2 regions of the Nocardia iowensis genome follow, and region 1 is predicted to be linked to the other one. Evidence: predicted binding sites of a transcription regulator. Region 1 holds the regulator's gene; the other holds the start of a gene.

Evidence for each region. Region 1 encodes HspR, which represses chaperone genes until heat shock. Its sites were predicted from a motif close to ANNTGAGTNNNNNNNACTCANNT; they were not measured.
Region 2: the regulator HspR is predicted to act here: its motif matches at 7,400-7,422, upstream of lon (endopeptidase La).

What each region holds. Positions count from the first base shown of each region.
Region 1 covers NZ_CP078145.1:8,521,894-8,537,419, reverse strand. Annotated here, with positions in the region: gene KV110_RS39430 (zinc-binding dehydrogenase) at 1-366, opposite strand, end outside; gene KV110_RS39425 (winged helix-turn-helix transcriptional regulator) at 397-837, opposite strand; gene KV110_RS39420 (MFS transporter) at 925-2,364, shown strand; gene KV110_RS39415 (FAD-binding oxidoreductase) at 2,476-4,125, opposite strand; gene dnaK (molecular chaperone DnaK) at 4,433-6,280, shown strand; gene grpE (nucleotide exchange factor GrpE) at 6,277-6,978, shown strand; gene dnaJ (molecular chaperone DnaJ) at 7,081-8,238, shown strand; gene KV110_RS39395 (heat shock protein transcriptional repressor HspR) at 8,238-8,642, shown strand; gene KV110_RS39390 (FAD-binding oxidoreductase) at 9,211-10,380, shown strand; gene KV110_RS39385 (FAD-binding oxidoreductase) at 10,479-11,300, opposite strand; gene KV110_RS39380 (FAD-binding oxidoreductase) at 11,315-12,472, opposite strand; gene KV110_RS39375 (NADP-dependent oxidoreductase) at 12,697-13,632, opposite strand; gene clpB (ATP-dependent chaperone ClpB) at 13,897-15,526, shown strand, end outside.
Region 2 covers NZ_CP078145.1:8,871,504-8,887,029, forward strand. Annotated here, with positions in the region: gene KV110_RS40950 (oxidoreductase) at 1-936, opposite strand, end outside; partial or broken gene KV110_RS40955 (DNA polymerase IV) at 1,051-2,120, opposite strand; gene KV110_RS40960 (DUF1707 SHOCT-like domain-containing protein) at 2,247-2,852, shown strand; gene KV110_RS40965 (TetR/AcrR family transcriptional regulator) at 2,922-3,488, shown strand; gene KV110_RS40970 (PaaI family thioesterase) at 3,556-3,999, shown strand; gene KV110_RS40975 (alpha/beta fold hydrolase) at 4,066-4,848, shown strand; gene lon (endopeptidase La) at 4,904-7,381, opposite strand; gene KV110_RS40985 (hypothetical protein) at 7,708-8,250, shown strand; gene KV110_RS40990 (PrsW family intramembrane metalloprotease) at 8,247-9,293, shown strand; gene KV110_RS40995 (DUF445 domain-containing protein) at 9,412-10,767, shown strand; gene KV110_RS41000 (TIGR03084 family metal-binding protein) at 10,893-11,684, shown strand; gene KV110_RS41005 (hypothetical protein) at 12,091-12,843, shown strand; gene lhgO (L-2-hydroxyglutarate oxidase) at 12,866-14,056, shown strand; gene KV110_RS41015 (SRPBCC family protein) at 14,236-14,706, shown strand; gene KV110_RS41020 (ribonuclease H family protein) at 14,717-15,289, shown strand; gene KV110_RS41025 (hypothetical protein) at 15,380-15,526, opposite strand, start outside.

The DNA of each region.
Region 1 (15,526 bases):
TTCGGCATAGGCGCCCGGCGCCTCGGCCGACAGCCCGGTCAGGTGCGGCTGCTTGCCGTGCCGCACGATCGGCAGCGCCACCACCGGCGTGCCCGGCCGCCAGCGCTTCCGGCACCCCGGCCCGTATTCGACTATCTCACCACTGAATTCGTGTCCGAGCACCACCCGCTGCTCTGCCCGCATGAACGCGTCGTAGCCGGTCGCCACGGCCAAATCCGCGATCTCGTCGGCATGGGTGCGGGCATGTAGATCGGAACCGCAGATGCCGCATCGCGATACGTTGAGCAGCACCTGCCCGCGCCCAGGTACCGGGGTCGGCAGGTCGGCGACCTCGAACTCGGCGTTGGTGACGACGGCAGCCCTCATGGCGAACTCCTCGAATCGACAGTGGTGCGATCAGACGGCCGCGAGTGCGTCTTCGGTGGCGCGGCGGTCGTAAGCGTTGCGGGCCGCGGCGATTTCGTTCTGATGGCCCTCGGTCCAGGTGACCAGTGCCTTGATCGTAGTGTGCAGGCTGGCGCCGAGCGGGGTGAGCGCGTAGTCCACCCGCGGCGGCACCGTCGGGTATACGGTGCGCTCGACCAGTCCGTCGCGTTCGAGGTGGCGCAGCGTGCGGGTGAGCATCCGCTGGCTCACGCCGTCGATCTTGCGTTTCAACTCGGTGAACCGCAGACTCTGCTGATCCAGCAGCGCGATCACCAGTAGCGACCACTTGTCGGCGACGCGATCGAGGATCTGGCGCACCTCGCAGTCGACCCTGGTGTCCCACTGGAGAACGTCGTAGTCAGCGGCGGTATCCCCGCAGTTCCCTGGTGACTTCGAAGTGCCTTCTTCCATGGTGGTCGATTCTGCCCCAGACTTGCCATCGGTATCAAGAGGTAACCGACCCCACTGTGGGGAACCTAGTCTGTTTGGGGAGTCGTGATGGTGAAAACCAGAGCCGCCGAGGTCTTTACGGAAATGTCCGGCCGTGCCTGGGGCGTGCTCGCGGTGTTGTGCGGTGCGATATTCCTGGAGGGCATCGATGTCGCGATGCTCAATGTGGCGCTGCCGTCGATCCGGGCCGAACTCGGCCTGTCAACCGGGATGCTCAGCGGTGTGGTGTCCGCCTATGTGCTCGGCTACGGCGGATTCGTGCTGCTCGGCGGCCGCGCCGCCGACCTGCTCGGCCGCAGGCGGATGTTCCTGTTCTGGCTGACTGTATTCCTTGTCTTCTCCGGCCTCGGCGGATTCGCCACCACCGGGTGGATGCTGTTGACCGCCCGCTTCGTGACCGGGGTGGCCGCGGCCTTCCTCGCGCCCGCCGGGCTCTCCCTGATCACCACGAACTTCGCCGAGGGCCGGGTGCGGGACAAGGCGCTGATGTTCTACGCGGGTGTCGCGGCGGGCGGTTTCTCGCTCGGCATGGTGGTCGGCGGATTGTTGACCGCGTTCGGCTGGCGCTGGGTGTTCTTCGTTCCGGTGCTGGTTTCGGCCGTGCTGTTGGTGGCGGCGTTCGCGCTGGTTCGGGATTCCGGTGTGCCGCAACGTGTTCGGGGCTGCTTCGATCTGCTCGGCGCGCTCGGGGTGACCGGTGCGATGCTGCTGCTCGTCTATGGCGTCGTCCGGCTGGAACATCCCGGTGACGGCCCGGCGCTGACTGTCGCGACCTTCCTCGCGGGTGCGGCGGTGCTCGCACTGTTCATCGCGAACGAGCGTCGCGCCACCGCACCGCTCGTCCGGCTCGGCATCCTGCGGTCGGCTTCGCTGGTGCGCACCAACCTGGTCGCGGTGCTGTTCATCGGCTCGTTCATGGGGTTCCAATTCCTGGCGACGCTGTACTTCCAGGAGTTGCGGGGCTGGAGCACGGTGCAGACCGGCTTGGCGATGGCGGTGCTCGGTCTGGACGCCGTGCTGGCGCCGCTGCTGACGCCATGGTTCGTGCGCAAGTTCGGCAATGTGCGGGTGATCCTCGGTGGCGCGGTGATCGCGGCGCTGGCCTACGCGCTGTTCTTGCCGACCGATCTCGACCGGGCCTACCTCGCGATGCTGCCGACGATGCTGCTGCTCGCGATTGCCTTCGCCCTCGTCTACGGCCCGTTGACGATCGCGGGGACCGACGATATCGCGGCCGAGGAGCACGGCTTGGCCGGTGGATTGCTCTACACCGCAATCCAATTCGGCGCGGCGCTGGGAATTTCGGTGGTGACCGCGGTGAATGTGGCTGCGGTCGATGCGGGCAAGGTCGGGATGGACGGGCTGCGCACCGCGCTGATCGTTCCGGTCGTCGCCGCGGTCCTGGCGGGCGTGATCGCCGCGACCGGCCTGCGCCGCAGTGCGGTTCGAGTCACCGAGGCGGCCCCCGAGCAACTCGTACACACCTGAAAGTCAGCTTGAGCCGAAGGTCGAGATCGAGTCGGGACTTCCCAGCGGAGTCTCCCGGCTCGATGTCGGCATGCACCCGAATCACGGGACAGGTTCGAGGTGAGCCCCGAATCAGAGCAGCACACCAGGATTCAGGATGCCTGCCGGGTCGAGGGCGGACTTGGCCGCCCGCAACGCGAGCGCGAACGGTTCCGGACGCTGCCGGTCGTACCACGGCCGATGGTCCCGGCCCACCGCGTGATGGTGCGTGATCGTGCCACCGGCGGCCGACAGCGCCTCCGAGACAGCAACTTTGATCTCATCCCACTGGGCAACCGTGCTGCCCCACCGCCCTGCGGCGTAGATGCCGAAATAGGGTGCGGGGCCGTCCGGGTAGACGTGGGTGAACCGGCAGGTGACCACGCCGGTCGCACCGACCGCGCGGATCGCCTCGTTCGCCGCGGCGGTCACGGCGGCTTTCAGCGCCTCGAATGTGTCCCAGGTGCAGGCGGTTTCGAAGGTTTCGGTAATCATCGACTGCGCCGCGAGGGCGTCGCGCTGGTAGGGCATGCGCAGGAAGGACGAGCGCCAGGTGTCGGCGGCGGCGCCGCCGGTGCGGGGGGCGGTGCTCGAATCCGAATAACGCACAGGTTCCGGCAGCGCGCCGCCGTGCGCCGCGGCGAGGTCGACGGCGCGCTCCATCCAGGGGCGGGTCGGGTGATCCGCGGATTCGAAGCCGATGACCAGCACCCCACCCGCGGTCGCCGCGCCCGCGTTGAGGAATGCCTCGGCGGGATCGAGCAGTCGGCAGTTGGTCGGGTACAGGCCGGACTGCGCGATGGCGCGGGTGGCGGCGACCGCGTGGCCGTAGTCGTCGAAGTGCACCGAAGCCGTTGCGCGCCAACGCGGCCGGTCTTGCAAGCGCACCCAGGCCTCGGTGATCACGCCGAGTGTTCCCTCGGAGCCGAGGAACATCCGATCGGGTGCGGGGCCGGCGCCGGAGCCGGGTAACCGGCGCGATTCGCTGATGCCCGCCGGGGTCACCACCCGCATCGACTCGACGAGATCGTCGATGTGGGTGTACAGCGTCGCGAAGTGCCCACCGGCCCGCGTGGCCAGCCAGCCGCCGAGTGTGGAGAACTCGAACGATTGCGGAAAATGCCGCAGGGTCAGCTTCGCTTCGCGCAGTTGGTCTTCCAGCGCCGGCCCGAACACGCCGGCCTGAATCCGGGCCGCGCGACTGGTGGTATCGATCTCCAGCACCCGATCGAGCGCCCCCAGATCGAGGCTCACCGCCCCGGCGAAGTCACGGTCGAACCGCGGCTCTATTCCGCCAACCACGGAAGTGCCGCCGCCGAACGGGATTACGGCGACATCGGCGCGACTCGCCCAGTCGAGCACATCGACGATATCGGCTTCGCGTCGTGGCCGGACGACGAGATCGGGCGGAGTGCCCACGTCGCCGAGCAGATTCCGCACCACATCGCGGAACGCTTGCCCGTGCGCGTGCGCCGCACGATCGGCGGGGTCCAGCGAAACCAGCCCGGTCAGCGCGTCCGGCACCGCGATGCGCGGTTCCGGCAGGGCGAGCGAGGCGATGGCAGGTGGCTCGTGCGCGGTCAGATCGGTGCCGGGCAGTATCGCCGCGACCCGCGCCGTCAGCGCCGCCCGCTCCGCCCCGACAACCGCATCCTCGACGTTCCCCCAACCCCACCATGACCGGGTCTTCGCAGACACTGGGCAACTCCTTTCCGTCGGGCTCACACCCGCCGCGCGTGCCATTGCACCACGAGTCGTCGGGCTCGGCCCGGTGCCGAAATCGCAACAGCGAAGATTTGTGCCGGGGTTCGGGAATGATCCGCGCCGGTCAGCCGTTGAGCTATTCGACGACGTTGAGTGTGTCGGACTCAAGTTTGAGTTGACCTCGGAGATAATCGAGGGCAGGATTGAGCCGACCACGCTCAGCGTTGCTGGGACCGTGCTCCGTCAGGTGCTTGGGGCGAGGTCCCGCGGCACAGGGAGACCTGGCCGCAGGGCGACACTCGCCCGGCACCGACACCGATAAGTACGTCAAATAGGAGGAACAACAATGGCTCGTGCGGTCGGAATCGACCTCGGGACCACGAACTCGGTCGTCGCCGTACTCGAAGGCGGAGAACCGGTCGTCGTCGCCAACTCGGAAGGATCGCGCACCACGCCGTCGATCGTCGCCTTCGCGAAGAACGGCGAGGTGCTGGTCGGCCAGCCGGCCAAGAACCAGGCCGTCACCAACGTCGACCGCACCATTCGCTCGGTCAAGCGCCACATCGGCACCGACTGGTCCGTCGAGATCGATGGCAAGAAGTACACCCCGCAGGAAATCAGCGCGCGCACTCTGATGAAGCTGAAGCGCGACGCGGAGGCCTACCTCGGTGAGGAGATCACCGACGCGGTCATCACCGTTCCCGCGTACTTCGAGGACGCCCAGCGGCAGGCAACCAAGGAAGCGGGCCAGATCGCGGGCCTGAACGTGCTGCGCATCGTCAACGAGCCCACCGCGGCCGCGCTGGCGTACGGCCTGGACAAGGGCGACAAGGAACAGACCATCCTGGTCTTCGACCTCGGTGGCGGCACCTTCGACGTCTCGCTGCTGGAAATCGGCGAGGGCGTCGTCGAGGTTCGCGCCACCTCCGGCGACAACCACCTCGGTGGTGACGACTGGGACGAGCGCGTCGTCGCCTGGCTGGTCGACAAGTTCAAGGCCAGTGCCGGCATCGACCTGACCAAGGACAAGATGGCGATGCAGCGGCTGCGTGAGGCCGCCGAGAAGGCGAAGATCGAGCTCAGCTCCTCGCAGAGCACCTCGATCAACCTGCCCTACATCACCGTCGACGCGGACAAGAACCCGTTGTTCCTCGACGAGCAGCTGACCCGCGCCGAGTTCCAGAAGATCACCTCGGACCTGCTCGACCGCACCCGTGCGCCGTTCCAGTCCGTGATCAAGGACGCGGGCATCAACGTCGCCGACATCGACCACGTCGTGCTCGTCGGTGGCTCCACCCGTATGCCCGCCGTTTCCGATCTGGTCAAGGAACTGACCGGTGGTCGTGAGCCGAACAAGGGCGTGAACCCGGACGAGGTCGTCGCCGTCGGCGCCGCGCTGCAGGCCGGTGTGCTCAAGGGTGAGGTCAAGGACGTCCTGCTGCTCGATGTGACCCCGCTGTCGCTGGGCATCGAGACCAAGGGTGGCGTGATGACCAAGCTCATCGAGCGCAACACCACCATCCCGACCAAGCGTTCGGAGACCTTCACCACGGCCGACGACAACCAGCCGTCGGTGCAGATCCAGGTGTTCCAGGGTGAGCGCGAGATCGCCTCGCACAACAAGCTGCTCGGCTCCTTCGAGCTGACCGGCATCCCGCCGGCCCCGCGCGGCGTGCCGCAGATCGAGGTCACCTTCGACATCGACGCCAACGGCATCGTGCACGTGACCGCGAAGGACAAGGGCACCGGCAAGGAGAACACGATCAAGATCCAGGACGGCTCCGGCCTGTCCAAGGAGGAGATCGACCGGATGGTCAAGGACGCCGAGGCGCACGCCGCCGAGGACAAGGCCCGCCGCGAGGAGGCCGAGACCCGCAACCAGGCCGAGTCGCTGGTGCACCAGACCGAGAAGTTCATCAAGGACAACGAGGACAAGGTCCCCTCGGACATCAAGTCCAAGGTCGAGGCGGCCATCGCCGAGGCGAACGAGGCGCTCAAGGGCACCGACATCGCCGCGGTCAAGGCGGCCGTCGAGAAGCTGGCGACCGAGTCGCAGGCGCTTGGCCAGGCCATCTACGAGGCGTCCGCCAACGATGCGGCCGCGTCGAGCAATGGCTCGTCGGCCGCCGACGCCGATGACCAGGTCGTGGATGCCGAAGTTGTGGACGAACCGGTCGACACGGAGAAGAAGTGACCAACGGCAACAATTCGGAGCAGCGCGACTCCGAGCAAGAGCCGATCACCTTCGTCGACAATCGCAGGATTGATCCGGAGGAACGGGACCCGCACAGCGACCAACCGGGTGACGTGCGTGAGCCCGCGGCGGCCGACGGTGCCGCCGCGGGGCCCGAGCCGGACGGCGGGAACGGTGCGGCCGGTGCGGACGTCCTGGCCGACACCATCAGCGGCGAGCTCGCCGAGCGCACCGCCGACCTGCAGCGGCTGACCGCGGAATACGCCAACTACCGGCGCCGGGTCGAACGCGACCGCAAGACCGCGATCGACACCGCCAAGGCGGCCGTGGTCACCGAATTGCTCGGCGTGCTCGACGATCTCGATCGGGCACGGGCGCACGGTGACCTGGACGCCGGACCGCTCAAGTCGGTGGCCGACAAGCTGGCCACCGCGCTGCACAAGCAGGGACTGGAGGAATTCGGTTCGGCGGGTGAGCCTTTCGACCCGACCCTGCACGAGGCCGTACAGCACGAGGGTTCCGGGCACGATCCGGTGATCGGCGTCGTCATGCGCAAGGGCTATCGGTTCGGCGAACGGGTGCTTCGGCACGCGCTCGTCGGGGTAACCGATGGCGTGGCAGATCAGGGTGCGGACGAGCAGCCCGCAGCCGATCAGGCAGAGGCATCGGACGCTGATGCCGACGCGAACAAACACTGAGGTAGCGGCGCGAGCGTCGGGGCCGGCGGTGGTAGCACAGCGTGACCACCAAGGGCCCCGCGAACGCCGCACATCCAACACTGCGAGAGGAGGAGATATCCGGTGAGTCAACGGGAGTGGATCGAAAAGGACTTCTACAAAGAGCTGGGTGTCTCCTCCACTGCCTCGCAGGACGAGATCAAGAAGGCGTACCGCAAGCTCGCTCGCGACCTGCATCCGGACGCCAATCCCGGTGATACCAAAGCCGAGGAGCGGTTCAAGACCGTCAGCGAAGCACACGCGGTGCTGTCGGATCCGGCCAAGCGCAAGGAGTATGACGACACCCGCAAGCTGTTCGCGGGTGGCGGGTATCCGCGCGGCGGGTTCACACCCGGTGCGGGCGGTGGCTTTTCGCAGGACTTCAACATCGGCGACATCTTCGGCGGCGCGAGCGCCGGCGACGGTGGTCTCGGTGACCTGCTCGGCGGCCTGTTCAATCGGGGCGGCACCCGCACCACGAGCCGGCCGCGCCGCGGCGCCGATGTGGAGACCGAGACGACACTCGGTTTCCGGGAAGCCGCGCAGGGCGTCACGGTTCCGCTGCGGATGACAAGTCCGTCGCCGTGTACCACCTGTCACGGCAGCGGCGCCAAGCCGGGCACCAGCCCGCGAGTGTGCCCGCACTGCAACGGAACCGGCGTGGTCAGCCGCAACCAGGGTGCGTTCGGCTTCAGCGAGCCGTGCGATGACTGCCGGGGCACCGGCTCGATCATCGACGACCCGTGCGTCGACTGCCACGGCAGCGGCATCCAGAACCGCACACGCACCATCACGGTGCGGATTCCGCCGGGAGTCAGTGACGGACAACGGATTCGGCTGGCCGGACAGGGCGAGGCGGGTCTGCGCGGGGCGCCTTCGGGTGACCTGTTCGTCAGCGTGCACGTCAGCCAGGACAAGGTCTTCGGCCGCAACGGCGACGATCTGACCCTGGTGCTGCCGGTCAGCTACAGCGAATTGGTGCTCGGCACAACGGTTTCCGTGCCGACACTGGAAGGGCGCGTTGGCGTCAAGGTGCCTCCGGGCACCGCGGACGGCCGTATCCTCCGGGTACGCGGCCGTGGCGTGCCCAAGCGCGGCGGCGGCGCCGGTGACCTGCTGGTCACCGTCAAGGTCGCGGTACCGCAGAAACTGGACGACAATGCGGCCGAGGCGCTCCGGCGCTATGCGGAGGCGGAGAAGGCCAGCGGATTCGATCCACGGGCAGGATGGGCAGGTGCTTGATGTCCAATGATCCGAAGCAGGCGTCCGGCGGGTCGCGTGCCGAGTTCTTCATGATTTCGGTGGCGGCCCAGCTGGCGGGCATGCACGCGCAGACCTTGCGCACCTATGACCGGCTGGGATTGGTTACCCCACAACGCACTTCGGGCGGCGGTCGACGCTACTCGGCCAGGGACGTCGAGCTGTTGCGCGAGGTGCAGCGGCTCTCCCAGGACGAGGGCGTCAATCTGGCGGGCATCAAGCGCATCATCGAACTCACCAACCAGGTCGAGGAATTGCAGCAGCGCGTCGCCGAACTATCGGCCGAGCTGGACCGGCTGCGAGCGGGTTATCGGCCCGATCTTTCGCCGCCGCAACGCAGTACCGCACTGGTGGTGTGGCAACCCCGTAATCGCCGTAATATTTGAGCGCTCAACCTTGGCGCAACAATACTGAATACGGCTGGCAAACAATCGGGCCCGTGGCCTCGGTGCACGCATAGTGAGCCGAGGTCACGGGCCCGAAGCTGGGTCCGGGCAGTGGTTTCCGCAGGGTAGCCGACGGTAAGCCGAGACGTGGTACGCGACAGCGCTACCGGGTGGCCGGTTTCGATGATCGGTGACCCGTCACATTTCACCGCGCCCCTGCGGCGGTGCGGGTGCCGGTTGCTCGGCCGAACCTGTTGGCCGCTCTGGAATGTTGCCGTGCGGTCGCTCCGAAGCTCTTATCGGAGCGAAACTTTCACAGCGAGCCTTGCATATTCAGTGTATCTATGACTGATTTCACCGTTTATTACGGTCTTTCAGTCTGTTTAGTCGGGGTTTTGCGCCGAGTGTCCTCGTTTAACCGGAATTACACGCTTGTTGTTTAAACAGAGGATTCCGTAGCTGGCTAACCTCGCCTACACTCCTTGGCAACGGCTGCTGACGAGTGTCCCGCAGCACCTCACTCGCCGGCTCAGTTTGTGTTCGAGCGCGAAATGGGGTTGTGACACAAATGGATTCGCGGACTGTCGCTTTGATCAGAACTACGTTCAAGGCGGTTGCTGCGGAGGAAGGGGGGCCGGAAAAATTAGCGCGATCGTTCTACGCGATCCTCTTCACCGACTACCCCCAAGTCCGCGATTTCTTCCCGGCAGCCATGGATGCCCAGCGAGATCGCCTTGTCAAGGCCATCGCCTACGCGTTGGATAGGCTCGAGGAGCCCAACAAGTTATTGCCGTTCCTCGCCCAGCTCGGGCGTGATCATCGCAAATACGGTGTGCAACCTGCGCATTACACGGCGGTCGCCGTCTCACTGAAGACCGCGATGCGGGTGTTCGCCGGTACCGAGATGTGGACCGACGAGGTCGACCGGGCGTGGGACGAGGGCCTGAAGATCATCGGCGACACCATGATCGGTGCCGCGGAGAAGGAAACCACCCCGCCGGTTTGGACCGGCACCGTCGTGGAACGCCGCGAAGTGTTGCGCAATCTGACCGTCGTGCGGTTGCAACTGGACCAGCCGATGCAATATGCCGCCGGTCAATACCTGAGCGTGCAGATTCCGTCCCGGCCGCGAATGTGGCGCTATATGTCGCCCGCCGTGCCCGCGAATGCCAACGGGGAGATCGAATTCCACGTGCGCGCCGTGCTCGGCGGCTGGGTCAGCTCCGCTATCGTCGGCCAGACCGCCCTCGGCGACCAGTGGCTGCTCGGCTCCCCGCTCGGCGGCCTCGGCATCCCGCGCAATACCAAGCGCAAGATGCTGATGGTCGGCTGCGGCACCGGCATCGCGCCGCTGCGAGCCCAACTGATGGCGATGGCGCAGCGGCGGACCAACCCGAAGGTGCACCTGTTCGTCGGCGGGCATCATCCGTGCGATCTCTACGACCTGGACACGCTCAACAGCCTGGCCGTCGCCAACCGCTGGCTGACCGTGACGCCGGTGACCGAACACGACGAAAACCCTTGGTGGTATACCGATTCCGGCGAATTGGCGCCCGCCTACGCGGGCTTGGAGCCGCGGCTGACCGGCCAGATCGGCAAGGTGGTCGCCAGCTTCGGCCCCTGGGCCGACCGGGACGTGCAGATCGTCGGCTCACCCTCGATGGTGCAGACCACCAAGTTCCGGATGATGGCCGCGGGGACGCTCACCAAGAACATCCGCCACGACCCCCTGTTCTGACCGGCCGTCCGGGATTTCGACCCCTCCCGTTATCCCGGACTCCGCCGGAATCCGGTCGCGCCCAGTATCGTGGCCGGATTCCGGCGAGTACGGCGGGCCTATAACCCTTCGAATTGGATTCGCTCCGGCGGAGTTCCGGTGGCGAGCAGCTGATCGACCGTGGCATTGACCATGGCGGGCGAGCCGCACACCAGCACCTGATGATTCTCGAACGCCCCGTGGGAGCCGACGACTTCGGCCAGGGTGCCGTAGAGCATCTCGTCCGGCGGGAAGCCGATGGCGACGCGGCTGCGCTCGTACCACTCGTCTTCCCAGCCGGGATCGTCCGGGCTCTCCACCACGGGAATGACGGTGAGCCAAGGCAATTCACCGGCTAGTAGGTACAGCATGTCCGAGGCGTACAGGTCGCGCGGGGTATGGCCACCGAAGAAGAGGTAGGTGCGCGGCGGTTCCGGCTCGCGCGCCAGGTCCAGAATCTGCGCCCGCATCGGGGCGAGTCCGGTGCCGCCAGCGATCATCACCACTTCGTCACCCGCCGGGTCGACCGCGAAGGTCCCGAGGGGTGCCCGGATCCGCCATTCGTCACCGGGCCGGGTGTCGGCCACGATGGAGCCGCTGCACCAGCCGCCGGGCACGGTGCGCACATGGAATTCGAGCTTGCCGTCCAGCGACGGCGGCAGGGCCGGGGACAATCTGCGTCGCATGCTCGGTTGCTGCGGCACGGTGACCTCGACGGACTGGCCCGCGATGAACGGGACGAATTCGCCGATCAGCCGGATCACCGCGAGATCGTGCCGGATTCGATGGTGCCCGACCACGGTTGCGGTCCACTCGGGCGGCTGATGTGCGCCGTTGCCGAGCGCACTCGGGTCCCGCGGCGTCCTACCCGCCCCACCGACTCCGTCGGCTGCCGTCCCCATCGGGGCCTCCTTCATCACACAGGGTCGGAGCTGATGATGTGCTCCGGAGTACCGACCGCGATCAACGCACGTCGGGTGTCCGCGATCATCTTCGCCGACCCGGCGATCTGGATCTGCCGGTCCGCCCACGCGCCGAAGCTCGCGACCACGGCGCCCAGGTTACCGATCAACCGCCGGTGCATGCCGTATGGCTCTTCCTGTGGTGGATGGGGATACCACCACGGATTGGTCTTTTGCTCGCAGACCGGGACGATGGTGAGCCACGGATTGCTCTGCGAGAGCTGCCACATGTTCTCCACGTCGTAGAGATCGCAGGGGTAGCGGCCGCCGATGAAGAAGTGCACCCGAGGGTTGATGCCGCGCTGGCCCATCTCGATCAACTGAGCGCGCAAGGGCGCGATGCCGGTGCCCGCACCGATCATCAGCACATCGCGACCGCTGTCCCGGTCTACGTGTAAGCCGCCGAGCGGTCCCGCGATCTGCCAGCGGTCACCGACCCTGGTTTCGTTCACGATGGCGGGGCTCACCCAGCCGCCGCGGATCTTGCGGATATGGAACTCGATCTCGCCGTACGGGTTCGCGGGGATGGCCGGGGAGAAGTAGCGCCACATCTTCGGGCGCTGCGGCACCGTGAGGGGCACGTACTGTCCGGCTTGGTAGGGGATCGGACTCTCGGATTGCAGCCGCACGATGGCCAGGTCCTCCAGCACCCGGCGATGGCCGACCACGGTCGCCTCCCAGTACGGCTGGGATTTGTCGGAATTCGCGCCGATCGCCATGGACGCGGAGATCAGGATGGTGATGTCGCGCCAGCCCTCCTCCAGGCCCCGGTGCCAGGCCGCACCGTTGTAGGCGCGGAACGCGGAGAGCAAGGCCCGACCGGCGGCATCGTAGTGCGCCGCGTCGACCCCGTATTTGCGGTGGTCGCGAGCCAGCTGCTCCAGGAACTTCTGCGCCCGTTCCCAGTCCTCCAGATGATCGAGCACGTACTGGATGGCGGTGCAGACCCGCTTGGCCTGCATATCCATCGCAGGCGGGAAGAGTTCACGCAGTTGAGGGTTCTCGGCGAACAAATGACCGTAGAACGCACTGACCAACCGCTCGGGTCCATTCGGTGCCTCGATCACCGAACGGAAGTTGGCGCGGACCAGCGCAGCCGAACGCGCATCCACGACGTGGAGCTTCCTTTCCCTCAGTTCTGCCGGGGACGTACCCGTAACCGGCGGTCCTCCGCCGACCAGTATCCCTGAAAATGCCATGGTCGTGTTGGTTAGGACCTGAAGACCGGGCCAAACGGTAATCGGTCGGCAAACGAGTGGTGTTGCGGCCCTGCCGTCGAGATCACACCTTGCTTCTCGGGTGCCGCGCCGGACACCGAGGCAGGTCGGGAACGGCCTCAGATGGCGAGCACGGTTTTGCCGCGGGCGCCGGTTGCGCCGATGACGGCCGCGCCGTCGGCCAGCGGGACCGTCGCGTCGATCGGGACCACCACGTCACCCTCGGCCACTCGTTCCAGCAGTCGCGCCAATTCCGGTGCGCCGCCGGTGGATTCGATATTGCCGCCGTGCAGCCCATGCTTGCGCAGCAGGTTCTCGTCGGTGGAAAAGATGGTGGAGTAGACGGTGCCGCCTGCGCGCACCAAGCCGGTCAGTTCGGCTAGTGCCGCGGGCGGGCTGACCAGGTCGTAGAGCAGGTCGATGCCCTCGGGATGGGCGGCGGCGACCTGGTCGCGCAGCGAGCCTGCGGTGTAGTCGACCGTCTCCGCGGCGCCGAGCCTGGTCATCTGGTCGGCGACCTCGCCGCGCGCGGTGGCGATGACATGCGCACCCGCGATGTTCGCCAGTTGGACGAGGAACGAGCCGACGCCGCCGGTCGCGCCGACGATCAGCACGGTCTGCCCCGGTTCGATCTTGGTGGCGTCCACGATGTCCTGCGCGGTGACGCCCGCGATGGGTAGCGCGGCGGCCGCGACGGTCGGAACGCCCTCCGGAACGCGCGCCAGGATGCCGGTCTCCGGGATCACCGCGTACTCGGCGAAGCTGCCGTGGCCGACGGGCGGAGTGAGGAACTTGCCGACCACCCGATCACCGACGGCGAACCGGCTGACGCCGGCGCCGACCGTGCCGATGGTGCCCGCGCCGTCCACCCCGAGGATCATCGGAAAGTCATGCGGCAGCTTGCCATCCAGTATTCCGCCGGCCATCTTCGCGTCGAACGGATTGACGCCTGCCGCCTCCATTTGCACCCGCACCATCCCGGGGCCGGGTTCGGGGACCGGCATGTCGGCCAACTCGGGCGTCGCTCCGAACTTCCGTACGACAATCGCGCGCATCCATTCGCTCCTTGATCGGGCTGAAGAGTGATGCATCAACTAACGGCCATGGTCATCGTATGCATCCATACCTCATGGACGCTGTGATTCACGGCATTGGACGGGTGTCGCGGCGTACCGTTCATGGCGCGGCAAAATAACCAAACTTGAGCGGAACAGACTCAACCTTTCCTACGTTGGAGATAAGGAACGGCACGAAGCCGTGCGAAGGTTCGCGCGGATCAGGCTCCGGCGCCGTGACATCGACTAATAGAAAGGTGACTTGTGGACTCGTTCAATCCCACCACCAAGACTCAGGCGGCCCTGACCGCCGCACTGCAGGCGGCCTCCGCCGCGGGCAATCCGGAGATCCGTCCGGCCCACTTGCTGGTGGCGTTGCTGGACCAGACCGACGGCATCGCCGCCCCGCTGCTCAAGGCCGTCGGCGTCGATCCGGCGACGGTGCGACGCGAGGCCCAGGACATCGTGGACCGGCTGCCGCGGGCGACCGGCGCCACCACCACCCCGCAGCTCGGCCGCGAGGCCCTGGCCGCGATCACCGCCGCCCAACACCTGGCCACCGAGCTTGGCGACGAGTACGTCTCCACCGAGCACATCATGGTCGGCCTGGCCAGTGGCGACTCGGACGTGACGATGCTGCTCATCAAGTACGGCGCGAGCGCCGACGCGCTGCGCGAGGCGTTCACCGCCGTGCGCGGCAGCGCCAAGGTCACCAGCCCGGACCCGGAGGGCAGCTATCAGGCGCTGGAGAAGTACTCGACCAACCTCACCGAGGCGGCCCGCGCGGGCAAGCTCGATCCGGTGATCGGCCGGGACACCGAAATCCGGCGCGTTGTCCAGGTTTTGAGCCGCCGCACCAAGAACAACCCGGTGCTCATCGGCGAACCTGGCGTCGGCAAGACCGCGATCGTCGAGGGCCTTGCCCAGCGCATCGTGGCGGGCGACGTGCCGGAATCGTTGCGCGGCAAGTCCGTTGTCGCGCTCGACCTCGGCGCGATGGTGGCCGGCGCCAAGTACCGCGGCGAGTTCGAGGAGCGGCTCAAGGCCGTGCTGGAAGACATCAAAAACAGTGCGGGACAGGTCATCACGTTCATCGATGAGCTGCACACCATCGTCGGCGCCGGGGCGACCGGGGAATCCGCGATGGACGCGGGCAACATGATCAAGCCGATGCTGGCGCGCGGTGAGCTGCGCATGGTCGGTGCCACCACGCTGGAGGAGTACCGCAAGCACATCGAGAAGGACGCCGCGTTGGAGCGCCGCTTCCAGCAGGTGTTCGTCGGCGAGCCGTCGGTGGAGGACACCATCGGCATCCTGCGCGGCATCAAGGAGCGCTACGAGGTGCACCACGGCGTGCGCATCACCGACTCCGCGCTGGTGGCCGCCGCCACCCTCAGCGACCGCTACATCACCTCCCGGTTCCTGCCGGACAAGGCGATCGACCTGGTCGACGAGTCGGCATCCCGGCTGCGGATGGAAATCGACTCGCGCCCAGTGGAAATCGACGAGGTCGAGCGCGCGGTGCGGCGGCTGGAAATCGAAGAGGTCGCGCTGAGCAAGGAGACCGACGAGGCCTCCAAGCAACGACTGGAGAAGCTGCGTCAGGAACTGGCGGACGACCGCGAGAAGCTGAACCAGCTGATGACCCGCTGGCAGAACGAGAAGAGCGCCATCGATCAGGTCCGAGTCCTCAAGGAGGAGTTGGAAACCCTGCGTGGCGAATCCGAGCGAGCCGAGCGCGACGGCGATCTCGGCAAGGCCGCCGAGCTGCGCTACGGCAAGATCCCGGCGCTGGAGAAGCAGCTCACCGAAGCCGAAAAGGTCTCCGGCGCGGCCGCCGACGGCGAAGTGATGCTCAAGGAGGAGGTCGGCCCCGACGATATCGCCGAGGTGG
Region 2 (15,526 bases), 350 kb from region 1:
CTGCAGGACCTTCGACGCGTCGGTGACCGGCGCGAACTGGGTCAGCGTCGAAAGGTGCTGTGGTCGAAGCTCATTGCCGAGGCGGGTCCACAATTCGCGGCGCTTCTCGATCGGCACGAAGGCGGAGTCGATGCCGAGCAGGGCGACGTTGCGCAGGATGAACGGCATGACTGTGGTCGGCAGGTCGGAACCGCCGGTCAGTCCGCTGACCGCGACCGCGCCGCCGTAGCCGATGGCGCTGAGGATGTAGGCGAGCGACTTGCCGCCGACACTGTCCACCGCCGAGGCCCACCGGGCCTTGGTCAACGGCCGCGGCTTGGCTTCGGGATCCTCGGGCAGGCGGCCGATGACCTCGTTGGCGCCGAGTTCGCTGAGCAGATCGCCCGCGTCGGTCTTGCCGGTGGAGGCGACGATCTCGTAGCCGAGGCCGGACAGGATGTCGATGCTCACGCTGCCGACACCACCGGTCGCACCGGTGACCAGCACCGCGCCCGCCTCCGGGGTGAGTCCCCGGTCGAGCAGGGCTTGCACGCTCAGCGCCGCGGTGAAACCGGCGGTGCCGAGCGCGGCGGCGTCCCGCGGGCTCAGGCCGTCGAGCTTCACCACCCAGTCGGCGGGCACCCTGGCGTACTCGGCGTACCCGCCGTGGTGCGCGACCCCGATGTCGTAGCCGTGTGCGACCACCAGGTCGCCGGGGGCGAAATCGTCGTCCTCGGAGGAGACCACCTCGCCGGTGATATCGATGCCGGGAATGATCGGATATTTCCGCACCACCCCGCCGCCGGGTGTGATCGCCAGCCCGTCCTTGTAGTTCGCGCTGGAGAAGTGCACCTTGATCGTCACCTCACCCGGCCCGAGGAATTCCTCGCCCACCTCCTGCTTGGTGAGAACGATCCCGCCGTCAGATTCATGCGCCACCATCGCCCAGAACTCCATGCCGACGAGCATACGAGCGTTGCCGCCCACCTGGACAGATCCCGACGTCTGTCGCACGCCCGCGTTGTCGGGGTGCACAGCTTGTGTGTGCGGCTGACACAGACGGGATGCGGACTACTCCGGGACGAGTTCGAGGCGGACGCCGAGGAGGCGGACGGGGCGGTCGATGTCGAAGCGGTCGATGATGCGGAGCGCGGTTTCGGCGATTTCGGCGGGATCGATGGTGGGCGCTGGCAGCTTTTCTTGTTTGCTCCGGGTGAAGAAGGTGTTGGTCCGGACGGTCACCGAGACCCGGGTGCCGATGCGGCCCGCTTCGGCCATTTCCTCGGCGACCTCGGTGGCCAGCCGCGCGACCTGGTCGCGAATCTCGGCCGGATCGGTGAGGTCACGAGGAAAGGTTTCGGACTTGCTGCGGCCCACCGGGACTCGCGGTTCGGTGGTGACGTCGGTGTCGCCTTTGCCGTGGCCGAGGACCCAGAGGTGGGGCCGGTCGTCGGGCCGAATTCGGCGGCCAGGCGCTGCCGGTCGGCGGCCATCAGGTCGGCGACGGTGCTGATGCCGAGGTCGGCGAGGCGACTGGCGATCCGGGTTCCGATGCCCCACAGGGCATTTGTCGGGCGGTGTGCCATCACCTCGGTCCAGTTCGCGGCGGTGAGGCGGAAGACGCCGGCGGCCGCGCCCGCATCGGTGGCCGGTCCGGCGGCGGACTTGCCGGTCGATTTGGCGAACCCGGTGGCCAGTTTGGCGGTGAGCTTGTTGTCGCCGATGCCGATCGAGCAGGACAGCTCCAATTGCTCGATCGCGCCGCGGATCTCGCGGGCCAGTGCCTCCGGGTCGTCGGTGTCGGCGGCGAGGAAGGCCTCGTCCCAGCCCCACACCTCGACGCGGCCGGGGAAGGTCCGCAGCAGCGACATGACCTCGTCCGACGCCTCCTCGTAGCAGGCCATGTCCAGGGGCAGGAACACGCCTTCGGGACATTTGCGCTGCGCGCTACGCAACGCCATCCCGGCCCGGACGCCGAACGCGCGCGCCGGGTAGGAGGCACAGGTGACCACCTTGCGCGGCTCGGTCGGGTCGCCGTTGCCGCCGACGATGACGGGCAGGCCGCGCAACTCCGGGTGCCGGCGAAACTCCACCGCCGCCTGGAACTGGTCGAGATCGACATGCAACAGCCACCTGGCCATATGACCGTCATACCGCACCGGGGTGACAAGCAGCCGGCATTCCGCTCCGATGGCCCGCTGACGGCGGTGCGCGGGTGCGGCAACCGGCCTACGATTTCGGTGAGCATGAAAAGGGGGAGCATCCCGATGACCGATGCACAGGACAAGCCCGCCCCGCCGCCTGCCGTCCGGGTCGGGCACGCCGACCGGGAAATCGCCGCACGGCAGCTGCACCTCGCGGTCGAAGAGGGGCGACTCGATCTGATGGAGCTGGACCGACGGCTCGTCACGGTCTATACGGCGCGGACGACCGATGAGCTGATGGCCGTCACGGCGGATCTGCCTGCGCACGCCATGGCGCGGGAGCCGATCGAGTTGCGCATCGGCAGCGGGTCGCGCACGAAGGCCGGTCAGTGGATCGTGCCCGCCGAGATCACCGCCGAATGCAGTTCCGGCACCATCAAAATCAATTTCACCCAGACCCTCTGCCCCCATCGCGAGGTGGTGCTGCACGCGTCCGTCGGCTCCGGCACCATCAAGCTGATCGTGCCGCGCGGCTGGCTGGTCGACGTCGACCGGGTGCAGACCAAAAGCGGCGACGTGCGGAACAAGGCCACCGGGCCGGTACTGCCCGGCGCGCCGCTGCTTCGCATCGACGGCCGAGTCGGTTCCGGCGGGCTCATCGTGAAGTACCCGCGCCGTCCGAGGCGTTCCTTCCTGGAGTGGCTGCGGGGACGACCACGGCCTGCCTGACCTTCTCCTGGGCCGTCCGTTCCTGCGTCGGCCATTGCGTTGTCCAAAAAACAGAACTAAATTCTGTATATGAAGATTCGAGATCGGTTGCTGTTGGCGGCCGAGCGGCAGTTCGCGGAACAAGGCGCGCTGGAGGCGACGCTCAACCAGATCCGGGACGCGGCGGGCGCCAGCGTCGGCGCTCTCTATCACCACTTTCCGGACAAGGCGGATCTGTATCGGCAGGTCTGGGCCAATGCGCTCGTCGATTACCAGCAGCACTTCTGGGCCGCGGTGGGCGACAGCGCCGACGCCAAGGCGGGAATCACGGCGGGGGTGCGCGAACATCTGCGCTGGGTCGCCGAGAATCAGTACCGCGCAAAGGTTCTCACCTCCGCGCGGCCGCCCGGCGTGCGGGAAAGCGACAGTAACCGCGAGTTCATGCGCAACGTGGTCCGGTGGTGGCGCACACACGCGGGATATGGCGCGGTGCGTGATCTCTCGTTCGACCTCGTGTACGCCCTGTGGCTCGGGCCCGCGCAGGAGTACTCGCGGCAGTGGCTCGGCGGCGACATGCTCGCCGCTCCGACCGACGTCGCGGACGAACTCGCCGACGCGGCCTGGCTGACGCTGCGCACGGCCGAGCACCGGCCGTGAAACAGGCCCCATCCCAAGAACTATCGCGTCCGGGCCGGTCCGGACCAGCGCGAACGAAAGGCAACTGATGACTTCTTCCACCATCGATATCGACCTCGCCAAGAAGGTGCTCGCCGCGCAACCCTTCGCCGAGCTGGTCGGCACCGAAATCACCGAATTCGGCGACGGCACCGTCACACTGGTCATCCCCATCCGCCCCGAACTCGGCCAGCAGTTCGGCTTCGTGCACGGCGGCGTGCTGTCCTACGCGGCCGACAACGCGCTCACCTTCGCCGCGGGCACCGCGCTCGGCGCGAACGTCCTCACCGGCGGCTTCACCATCACCTATCTGCGCCCCGCCGCGGGAATTCGGCTGCGCGCCGTGGCCACCGTCACCGGGGCGACCCGGCGCCAGGCCGTGGTCCGCTGCGAGATCTACGCCGAGAGTGCCGATGCCGAACCGGTGCTGTGCGCGGTGGCACAGGGCATCACACGGTCGGTCGAACGCGACCTGACCGACAACGCCGCCTGAATTGCCGGGGCACCGATTAATTCGCCGGGCCTGCCTCGTCTGCATGGGTGACGAAAGGGAGAAGCTGTGACAGATTTCGTGACCTCCGCCGACGGAACCAGGATCGCATTCGACCGATTCGGCGATGGCGCACCGGTTGTCCTGGTCAGCGGGATGTTCTGCTCGCGGCCGATGACGCACGACCTCGCCACCCGGCTGGCCGAACGGTTCACCGTGATCAACTACGACCGCCGCGGCCGTGGCGAGAGCGGCGACACCGCGCCGTACGCGGTGCAGCGGGAGATCGAGGACCTGGCCGCGTTGATCGACGAACTAGGCGGCAAGGCCGCGGTGTACGGGCACTCGTCGGGTGCCGGTCTCGCATTGCGGGCCGCCGCGGCAGGAGTGCCGATCACCAAGCTGGTGCTGCACGAACCGCCCTACGGCGACGACAGCGACGAAAGTAAAAGGAGCGCAGGAGAACTCGCGGAGCAGGTAACGGCGGCCGTCGAACAGAATCGACCCGCCGAAGCGGTGCGGATCTTCCTGACCGCGGCCGGAGCTCCGCCGGAGGCGGCGCAGGCCTCCAGTCAGGACCCCGGGATGCAGGCGGTGGCGCCGACCATGCCCTATGACCTTGCCATCATGGGCGATTCCGACACCGGCGGGGTGATCCCGCTCGACCTGGTCCGCGCCGTCGATGTTCCGGTACTCGTGCTGCTCGGCGACGCGAGCCCGGAGTTCTTCCGCAACACCGCGACTCGGCTCACCGAGCTGCTGCCGGAGGCACGGCTCACCGTGCTCGAGGGCCAAGACCACGGCGCGCCTGCCGAATTCGTGGCACCGCCGGTGGCCTCGTTCCTCGCCTGAACACGCACCAGGCCGGGCACGGAGAACGTTCCGTGCCCGGCCTAGTGGTGGGCGATCAGGCGGTGGCCGCGAAGGCCGGGCCGTCCAACGCCGGTTCGGCGACCGGTTCGATGGCGTAGGCCAGGATGTCGGCCACGTCGGCGACCGGGCGGACCTCCAGTGCGGCAAGCACTTCCGCCGGGACCTCGTCCAGGTCCGGTTCATTGCGAGCCGGGATGAACACCGTCTTGAGCCCGGCGCGCTGGGCGGCCAGCAGCTTCTGCTTGACGCCGCCGATCGGCAGTACCCGCCCGTTCAGCGTGACCTCGCCGGTCATGCCGACATCGGCGCGCACCTGCCTGCCCAGTGCCAGCGACACCAGGGCGGTGACCATGGTGACGCCCGCCGACGGTCCGTCCTTGGGGACCGCGCCCGCCGGGAAGTGCACGTGGATATTGCGATCCAGCACCGACGGCTCGATGCCGATCTCTTCCAGGTGCGAGCGCACGTAGGTCAGCGCGATCTGCGCGGACTCCTTCATCACGTCACCGAGCTGGCCGGTCAGGGTCAGCGAGCGCTCACCCTCCGCGGCATTGGCCTCGATGTAGAGGACGTCGCCGCCGAGGCCGGTGACCGCGAGTCCGGTCGCCACACCCGGCACCGCGGTGCGTTCCACCGAGTCGGGGGTGAAGCGCGGGCGGCCCAGGTACTCCTTGAGATCAGCCAGGTCGATCGTCAGCGTTTCGACGCTGCCGGAGGACGTTTCGGACTTCAGCAGGGCGTCGTAACCCAACTCGGCGCCGTAGCCGAGTTCGGTCACGCTGGATTCGACCGTGGCCGTGTCAGCGTCGGCTGTGCCGGATTCGGCTGCGGCCCAGTCGGTGCCGACCTCGGACAGGCGAGTCGCGGCCTTGCGCAACGCCTTCGCGATCAGCCGCTCCATCTGCCGCACCCCGGCTTCCCGGGTGTAGTTGGCGGCGATCTCGCGCAGTGCCGCGTCGGTGACGGTCACCTCGTCGGCGGTCAACGCGTTGCGTTCCAGCTGCCGCGGCACCAGGAAGTCGCGGGCGATAGCGACCTTGTCGTCCTCGGTGTAGCCGTCGACGGTGATCAGCTCCATCCGGTCCAGCAGTGGGCCGGGGATGGTCTCCATGACATTGGCGGTGGCGATGAACAGCACGTCGGACAGGTCGAGGTCCAGATCCAGATAGTGATCGCGGAACGTGTGGTTCTGCGCCGGATCGAGCACCTCGAGCAGCGCGGCCGCCGGGTCGCCACGGAAGTCCGAGCCGACCTTGTCGATCTCGTCCAGCAGGACAACGGGATTCATCGAACCCGCCTCCTTGATCGCGCGGACGATCCGGCCGGGCAGCGCGCCGACGTAGGTGCGCCGGTGGCCGCGGATCTCGGCCTCGTCGCGCACGCCGCCGAGTGCGACCCGAACGAACTTGCGGCCCATGGCCCTGGCCACGGATTCACCGAGCGAGGTCTTGCCGACGCCGGGCGGACCGACCAGTGCGAGCACCGCGCCGGAGCCACGCCCGCCGACGACCTCCAGCCCGCGCGCGGCCCGCCGCGAACGCACGGCCAGGTACTCGACCATGCGGTCCTTCACCTCGTCCAGGCCGTGGTGGTCGGCGTCCAGCACCGCGCGGGCGGCCGAGACATCGGTGCTGTCGGTGGTTCGCACCGTCCACGGCAGCTCGAGCACCGTGTCCAGCCAGGTCCGGATCCAGCCGGATTCCGGGCTCTGATCGCTGGCCCGCTCCAGCCTGCCGACCTCGCGCAACGCCTCCTCGCGGACCTTGTCCGGTAGGTCGGCCTGCTCGATCCGGGTGCGGTAGTCGTCGGCGCCGTCGGGCTCGTCCTCGCCGAGTTCCTTGCGGATCGCGTTGAGCTGCTGGCGCAGCAGGAACTCGCGCTGGCTCTTCTCCAGACCCTCGCGGACATCGTCACTGATCTTCTCGGTGATCTCGGCCTCGGCGATGTGGTCCTTGGTCCACTCGATCAGCGTGTTCAACCGCTGCTTCACGTCCGGGGTTTCGAGCAGTTCACGCTTCTGATCGTCGGTCAGGTACGGCGCGTACCCCGCGGTGTCGGCGATCGCCGACGGATCGGTCAGCTGATTGACCGCGTCGATGATCTGCCAGGCCTCGCGGCGCTGCAGCACCGAAACGACCAGCTTCTTGTATTCGGCGGCCAGCTCTTTGGTCCTGCCGTCCGGCGTTGGCGTCTCGACCGGCTCGGCCTCGACCCACAGCGCGGCACCCGGACCGGTGACCCCGTGCCCGATCTTGGCACGCCGCTCGGCCTTCAATACCGCCGCGGGCGCACCGCCGCGCATCCGGCCCACCTGTTCGATGGTGGCGACCACACCGTAGGAGGCGTAGCCCTCGGTCAGCCGCGGCGCGAGCAGCACGGCTTCGGTTTTCGCGGCGCGCGCGGCGTCGATGGCGGCCTGCGCCGATTCGTCCAGTTCGATGGGCACGACCATGCCCGGCAGCACGATCGGATCGGTCAGGAACAGCACCGGCAGGTTCTGAGGTGTAGTCACGTGTTCGACCCTTCCAAAAGTTGAGCGATGCCTACTCAACCCCACCCCCGCCACGTTTGTTCCACCCCTAGCCCATCGTTCGCTGTGGGCGAAGTCGGAGTCTCGCTGGCACGGTCGCGGAGCGGCCCCGCGCGAATTCGTATGGGTCACCGCTCGTGACGGCGGGTTGTCCGAGGGCGACCGGTGACGCTGTCGGAGATGGCGGTCTTCGGGTTCCCGCGGAAATGGTGTTGCCTGGCATATCGTGGATCCGGCTGCGCCGCTGGTCGGTGGCAGTTTCTCGGTAGAGCGCGCCCAGGAGTGAGACCGCCGAGGGGAGCAGGTGTATGAGCCAGCCGGCTCGCAGGGGGAATGACTGGAGACCGGCGGGGGTGGTGCTTGCGGTGGTCGGTGCGCTGATCGCGGGGCCGTCGGTGCTCGCGGCGCTGGTGCCGATCAGGGAGACGGCGGTGGACCGAGGGGGCGAGATCGAGTTGACGGCGCCGGGGGAGGAGCCGGACACGGTGCGCTTTTCCGGTGTGGACGGGTGGCAGCGCAGGCCGACGGGTGATCAGACCACCGCGGTGCTGACCGCGCCGGATGGGTCGCGGCTCGCGGTCAGCGTGGTGGGCGGGGTCACGGATTTCACCGAGGCCACCGGGTGGCGGCTGAAAGTGCTCGGCGTACAAGGGTTCGACGCGTACTTCGACGGTGGGGAGGTCGAGACGGGCAACGGCTTCAGTGGCCCGACCTGTCGCGGCTCGGACCGTGCCGGGGTGTGCGCCATCGTCGGCAACGACAAACTGGCGGTCACGCTGGTGCTGGCCGGTGACGACGCCACCCTGTCCGAGCTAACGCAGGTGCTGGAGACATTGACGGTGCGCCGATGAGCTGGTTCCAGCCGAGGTCGGCGCTGTTGTGGACGTACTGCCTGATCTCGATTCTCGGCTTGTCAGGGCTGATCCTCCAACTGGCCCCCGTAGCAACACTGACCTGGCGCGACATGCTGGCGGGCTTGCCGTTCACCCTCGCGACCCTCGTCGTATTCGGCGCGCTGATCCTGCATTTGGATCGCCTCCGGGCGCGGCGGCGGATCAGAACGCCGCTCATCATGGGCTTCGTGTGGGGCGCGCTGGCGGGCCCCGGCATCGCCATGTTCGCCAACGATCACAACATGCGGGTGATCCAGAATCTCGCCGGTGACGCGTTCGCCATGAACTGGCAGGCACCGATTTCCGCGGCGATCGTGGAGGAGGCGATCAAGGGCGTCGGCGTCTTCGCGGTCGCGTGGCTGTTTCGTCCCCTGCTGAATCGGCCGATCCACGGACTGCTGCTCGGCGGCTGCACCGGCCTCGGCTTCCAGGTGGTCGAGAACATCACCTACGAGGCCAACGCCGGATTGCTGTCCGCGCAGGACGATCCGGCGAACGCGGTGCTCGTCGGCGTCGTGCGGCTGCTCACCGGCATCACCTCGCACTGGATGCTCACCGGCCTGGCCGGTATCGGCATCGTGCTCGCGGTGGCTCGATCGGACTGGCCGGGCAGACGGCGCGCCCAGGTCTTCGTGATGTTCTATCTGCTCGGTGCCGCACTGCATTTCGGCTGGGACGCGCCGAGCCCAGCGCGGGTCCCGGTCGGGTCGATCGCCGCGCGGACGATCCTGTACATCCTGATCTTCGCCGTGATCTACACCTGGGTGGTGCGGACCGAACGGCAATGGTTCCGGGCGGTGGTCGGTTGGGCGGTGACCACGGGCATCGCACCGGCCGGCGAACTGAGCACCTTGTTCTCGCGGCGATCCCGCCGCCGGGCCCGCGCGGCGGAACGGATGAACGGTCAGCACAGCCGACGCCAGCAGGTGCGACGGCAGCGCATCCTGCTCGACTGGGTGCAGGAGGCCGGTGCCCGATCGGGTCTTCGTTTTCCCCCGTGAGGCACCGTCGCGAGCCCCGTCCCGGTCGCGTTGACACTCGCTCCGGGACAGTGACAATGTGAGGGCCTTGATATCTCATACCGGCGGTTCCGCCGGTTCAGCCTAGGGAGATCCATCGATGAGTTCACTCGCCGCCGGCGTGTTCATCGATTGGGAAGATCTGACGGGCCAGTCCAAGTTCGTGGTCGATCTGGTCACGTTCCCGATCTTCAGCGCGCTGGCCGGCTGGCTGACCAACTGGACCGGTGTGCTGATGTTGTTCTGGCCGGAACGGTTTCGTGGCATCCGGATTCCGGGACTGCACCTGCTGTATCCGTATTTCCCGCGCCGGGTGCAGGTGCTGCCGACCTTCTCCGGGGACGGGCGCCAACTCGGCTTCCAGGGCTTCATCCCGGCACGGGCCGAGAAGATGGCCAGCATCTGCGTGGACAAGGCGCTGATGCGGATCGGTAGTCCGCGCGACTTCATCCACGAACTCGACCTGGACGGCATCGCCGATTACGTCGCGGTGCTGGCCCGCAAACAGGTGCAACCGTTGGTCGACGAGCTGATGAACCGGGAGAACCCGGACCTGTGGCGCTCGGTGCCGCGTGCGGCCAAGCAGATCATCTACCAGCGGGTCGACCGGGAAATGCCCGCGCTCTCGCGGCGCGCGTTCGAATCACTGGGCGACAATGTCGATCAGCTCATCGACATCAAGAGCTTCGTCATCCGGTATCTGCAGGACAACCCCGGCATCCTCAAGGATCTGACCACCACGATCGCGGCGCCGGAACTGCGCTTCATGGTCCGGATCGGTTTGCTCGGCGCACCGTTCGGGTTGCTGCTCGCGCTGTATATGCATGTGCACCACCACATTCCGGTGCTCGGCTGGGTGCCAGGCTGGGTGATCGTGCTGCTGGTGTCGGCCGCGATCGGCGTGATCGTCAATGTCATCGCGGTCAAGATGGTGTTCGAGCCCGGCGACCCGCAACCCTGGTACAAGTACCTGTGGCGGCAGGCGCTGCTGGCCAAGCGGCAGCCGCAGGCGGCGACCGATCTCGCGCACATCCTGGCCTATCAGGTGCTTACACTGCCGAACCTGTCCAAGGAACTGCTGGACGGCCCGAACGGCGACAAGACCCGCCAGCTGCTGGAACGGCTCATCGCCGACGAGATCCACCGGCAGCTCGGCCCGACCACCTCGTTCGTGCGCGCCGCCCTCGGGCGCCGCCAATTCGACAACCTCAAGCTGGGCGCGGCCGGGGCCGCCGTCGGCCTCGCGCCGAGCCTGGTCGAGGACGAGGAATTCACCAGGGAGCAGGCCAAGACCATCGACGTCTTCGCAGCGCGCAAGCTGCGCCAGCTGACACCGGGGGAGTTCATGGAGATGTTCTATGCGTCGGTCGAGCAGGACGCGTGGCTGCTCTATCTGCACGGCGCGCTGCTCGGACTGGTTGTCGGCGCCTCACATTTGATCGTTTTCGGCTGGTAAAAGGCGTTCTGGGCGGTCTTCCGAAATACAAGCACGCGTGCTTGCCTTTTTCTACGGGCACTGCGATGCTGATCCGCGACGGCACACGAGGCGGTGTGCCCGGCCGTACCGAAGGCAGGGAACTGATGGCTGACCTCGAAGCGCTGCTCGCCGATTTCGCCGACGAATGCGCCGATCTGGAACGAATCGTCGCCCCGCTGGCCGCCGCCGACTGGGCCCGGGCGACACCCGCTCCCGGCTGGACCATCGCCCACCAGATCGGCCATTTGGCCTGGACCGATGAGGTCGCCACGCTCGCCGCCGCCGATGCCGACGGCTTCCAGCGCCTGCTCACCGAGGCCGGGCCGAAGGCGTTGACCTTCGTCGACGAGGCCGCCGAGGAGGCGTCGACGGCACCGCCCTCGGCCCTGCTCGACCGGTGGCATCGCGGCCGCAAGTCGCTGACCGACGCGTTGCGCGCGGTACCAGCGGGCAGCAAGCTGCCGTGGTTCGGCCCGCCGATGAGCGCGGCTTCGATGATCTCCGCACGGATCATGGAGACCTGGGCACACGGCCAAGACGTGGCCGATGCCATGGGCGTCAGCCGCACCCCGACCGCGCGACTGCGCACGGTGGCTCATCTCGGCGTGCGGACCAGGAATTTCGCGTACACGGTGCACGGAAAGACACCGCCCTCGGCCGAGTTCCGGGTCGAGCTCGGCGCACCCGACGGCACGAGCTGGTCATGGGGACCCGAGGACGCCGCGCAGCGAGTTACCGGGCCTGCCCTCGATTTCTGCCTGCTGGTGACTCAACGCCGCCATCCGGACGACCTCGCGATCGATGCGGTCGGTCGGGACGCGGCGGAATGGCTCACCCTCGCACAGGCTTTCGCTGGACCAACGGGAGCGGGCCGGGTTGCGGGTCAGTTCGGCTGAAACAACAGCAGACGAAGCGACGGCCGGATGACTACATCCGACCGTCGCCAACACCCGACCCGGTCCGAAGATTCGGGAGCGGGCGAGCGCCACACTTGGGTGCGCCGTTCGTGTCGGCCGGACGCCATTGGCCGGGTGTCTCGATGTGGCAGTCGAGGATGACGCTCGCCAGCTAGAGGATTATTTACCCCCGGGTGAGGTACTGGAAACATAAACCACCCCACCGATTCGGCGGCGGTTCGCTGAGCTGCGGCGGCGGTCGGTGATGCGGCGTCGGCGGCGCTGTGATTCTGATCTCCCGGAGGCGGCGCCCTCGACGGCCCCGCCGTAACCTGGACAACTGTATGGCTTTCAACGATGCGGGCCGACTGCCAGGGGAAGCAGGGGCGGAGGGAAGGAACGCATCGTGACAACACACCGACATGTCCATATGGCGCGACACGCCGCTGTCGTGCTCGCCGGCGCCGCCAGTCTCAGCCTCACCGTGGTCGCGGGAACCTACATCGTGAACCAGATGGCCGATGCCACCCGGTCCGGCGGCGAGCACGCCGCACCGGCCGCGCCGACGGTCGAGGATGCGACGAGCGATCCCGAGTGGATGGACGCCGTGCTGACCGGTGGCAGCTACGAACTACCGGTGACATTCGCCCGGCATCAGCCGGACCTGCCCGTACCGAGCCCGAAAGCGGCTGACCCGCATAGTGGTTCGACGGTGGTACGGCAGCCGTCCTCCCCCCTGGGTGGAAAATGGCGGCTCGGTGACACCTACATCGGGGCGCAGGTTGCCACCGTCCGATCCGACACGATCGCGATCACCGTGGACACCAACGCGTTCACCGTGCTGACGGGCGTCCCGCAGTCCGACCCTGCCAAGGGCCGATCCGAAGGAAACCCGAGCATTACCCAGCTGCGCACCGAATTCGACACGCGCAGTGGCGAAGTGGTGCTGATGCTGACCGACCCGTCACTCGGCGAATACGACCTGCGACTCAACCAGCCGCAGGCATCGGAGACGAAGTCGGCGCCGGATACGAGCGCGTCGAGCAACGCCACGTCCACCATTCCCGGATCGACCACCGTCCCCGAATCGGGCTCAGCACCGACGAAGGCGATCAAGCCGTCGGCACCGCGTGGCACGGAACCCAGCGTCGCGGTTTAATTCTCGGCCTACTGTTCTCGCTATGCCGAACAGCACCTATGACTTCTGCGTGATCGGCGGTGGCATCGTCGGAGTGGCGACGGCGCATCGGATACTGCATCGCCATCCCGGCGCGTCCCTGGTGCTGCTGGAGAAGGCGGCGGCGCTCGCCACCCATCAGACCGGGCACAACAGCGGCGTCATCCATTCGGGCATCTACTATCCGCCGGACAGCCTGAAGGCGCGGCTGTGTCGGCGCGGGGCCCGCTGGACCAAGGAATTCGCTGCGGCGCATGGGATTCCGTTTCAGGTCTGCGGCAAACTACTGGTCGCCACCGATGCTGCCGAGCAGCGCAGAATGCTGGCGTTGCACGAGCGTTCGGTAACCAACGGTGTCGCGGTCGAATTGATCGACGCCGCCGAACTCCGCAGGCGCGAGCCGCGGGTGACCGGCGTCGGCGCCTTGTTCGTTCCGGACACCGGCATCGTCGACTACACCAGGATCACCAGCGCACTGGCCGACGAAGTCCGGGCGGCGGGCGGGCAACTCGTGTTCGGCGCCGAGATCACCTCGCTCACCGAGACCGACGCCGCGGTCACGGCGGCCGGACCGGCGGGCGCGTGGACGGCCAGCACCCTCGTGGTCTGCGGCGGCTTGCAGGCCGATCGGCTGGCTCGAATGGCCGGGCTGCGCAACGACTTCCGGATCGTGCCGTTTCGCGGCGAGTACTATCAGCTGCCGCCGGAGCGGGCCGGGCTGGTGCGCACGCTGATCTATCCGATTCCCGATCCGGCCCTGCCCTTTCTCGGCGTCCATCTGAGCCCGACCATCGACGGCGCGCTGACCGTCGGGCCGAACGCGGTGCTCGGGCTGGCCAGGGAGGGGTATCGCAAAGGCAGTTTCGACGCCAGAGACGCGCGTGCGGTCCTCGGCTTCCCCGGCGTGCACCGGGTGGCCGCGGCGAATCTGCGAACCGGACTACGGGAATTGCGCAACTCGCTGTTCAAGCGCGGCTATCTGGCCGAATGCAGGCGGTACTGCCCGGAGTTGACGGTTGCCGATCTACGCCCGCGGGAGGCCGGGATTCGCGCACAGGCGGTGCTGCGCGATGGCACCCTGGTGCACGACTTCATGATCGAGCGCACGCCGCGCTCGGTGCATGTGCTGAACGCACCGTCGCCCGCGGCCACCTCGGCCATGCCGATCGCCGAGCACATCGTCGATCAACTCTGAGTCAGCGACGAGCCACAGAACCGACCGACCGGTCTAATCAAGCTGTTGACCTGCGCCGAGCAACCAAGCAACCGGCCGGTCGCAATGTAAAAACCCACCTCACCAAATCCTGCGCAACCCCTCCAATAAAGAGGAAGTCTGTAGTACTTTTAACGCCAGTCGTGGAACCGGGAGGGCCTATGGGCCACATCAAGTACGCGAGTGACGTCGGAGCGCCCGTCGAGGTCGCCTTCACCTATACGGACAACCATCTGTTCGTACCGGATTGGATGTTCGCGGTCGCCGACTTCGAGCCGACCGGTGAACTCGACTCCGGCCTCGGCGCGATGTTCACGACCACCGCGCATCTGGCGTTCTGGCGGCCGACGATGACATGCGAGGTCACCGAATATCGCCGCAACGTGGTGATCGGGTATACGCTGCGTGGGCGTTTGTCCGGGACCCTGACGCTGCGCTTCGATCCGCTCGGTCACGGGCGGTCGGTGCTGACGTCCGAGGCGGAGTACAGCCAACCGCGCGGATTCGCCGGGCGCCTCTGCGTCGGTCTGGTGGATTCCGCCGTGAAATCGGCGCTCCGCCGCACCGAGTCCCAATTGCGAAGGGAGATAGAAGAATTCCACGGTACCGATCTTGTCGGTCGGATTGCGTAGGGTGCCAGCCATGATCATCGTGAGCACCGACGGATCCTGCCTCCGCAACCCCGGCGGCGCCATCGGCTGGGCTTGGGTCAATCATCAGGGCTCCTCGCGCAGCGGTGGCGGCGCGTCCGGCACCAATCAGGTCGCGGAGCTACGCGCGGTACTGGAGGCGATCCTCGCCCATCCCGGCTCCGAACCCCTTTTGATCGAAAGTGATTCGCTCTACGCGATCAAGTGCGCGTCGGAATGGATCTCGAGTTGGCGGCTCAACGGGTGGCGCACCTCCACCGGCGGCGCCGTGAAGAACGTGGAACTCATCCGGCAGATCGACAAAGCGATCGCCAGCAGACCCGGCCCGGTCCGGTTCCGTTGGGTCCGTGGACATGTCGGCAACTACTTCAACGAGCAGGCCGACGCGCTTGCCGGTGAAGCGGCTCGGAAGGCCGCCGCGACGGCGGCCGTGGCCGAGGCGAACACCGCGGAAATCCCCGTGGTGACTGTGGAAGAAACGCCGGCGGCGCCGGAAGCGCCGAGAGAAAAGGCCGCGGGGAAGGCGGCCGCGCCGTCGGCGCCGCAGACTTTAACCCTGTTCTGATCAGCCAGCGGCAGAGCGACTGCCTGAATGACCTCCGGCGGTGGTGGCTCGGCCCACCGCCGGAGGCGCTCAGTCGTTTCCCCGCTCGAACTAGTTGCCGGGCTGCGGCGTCTGCTGCCCATTCGGGGGCGTCTGCTGTTGTCCGTTCGGCGCAGGCTGATCCGCGCCTGGCGCGGGAACGCCGGGGGCCGGGGCGCCGGGCGCGCCGGGCAGGCCGGAACCAGCGCCCTTCAGCAG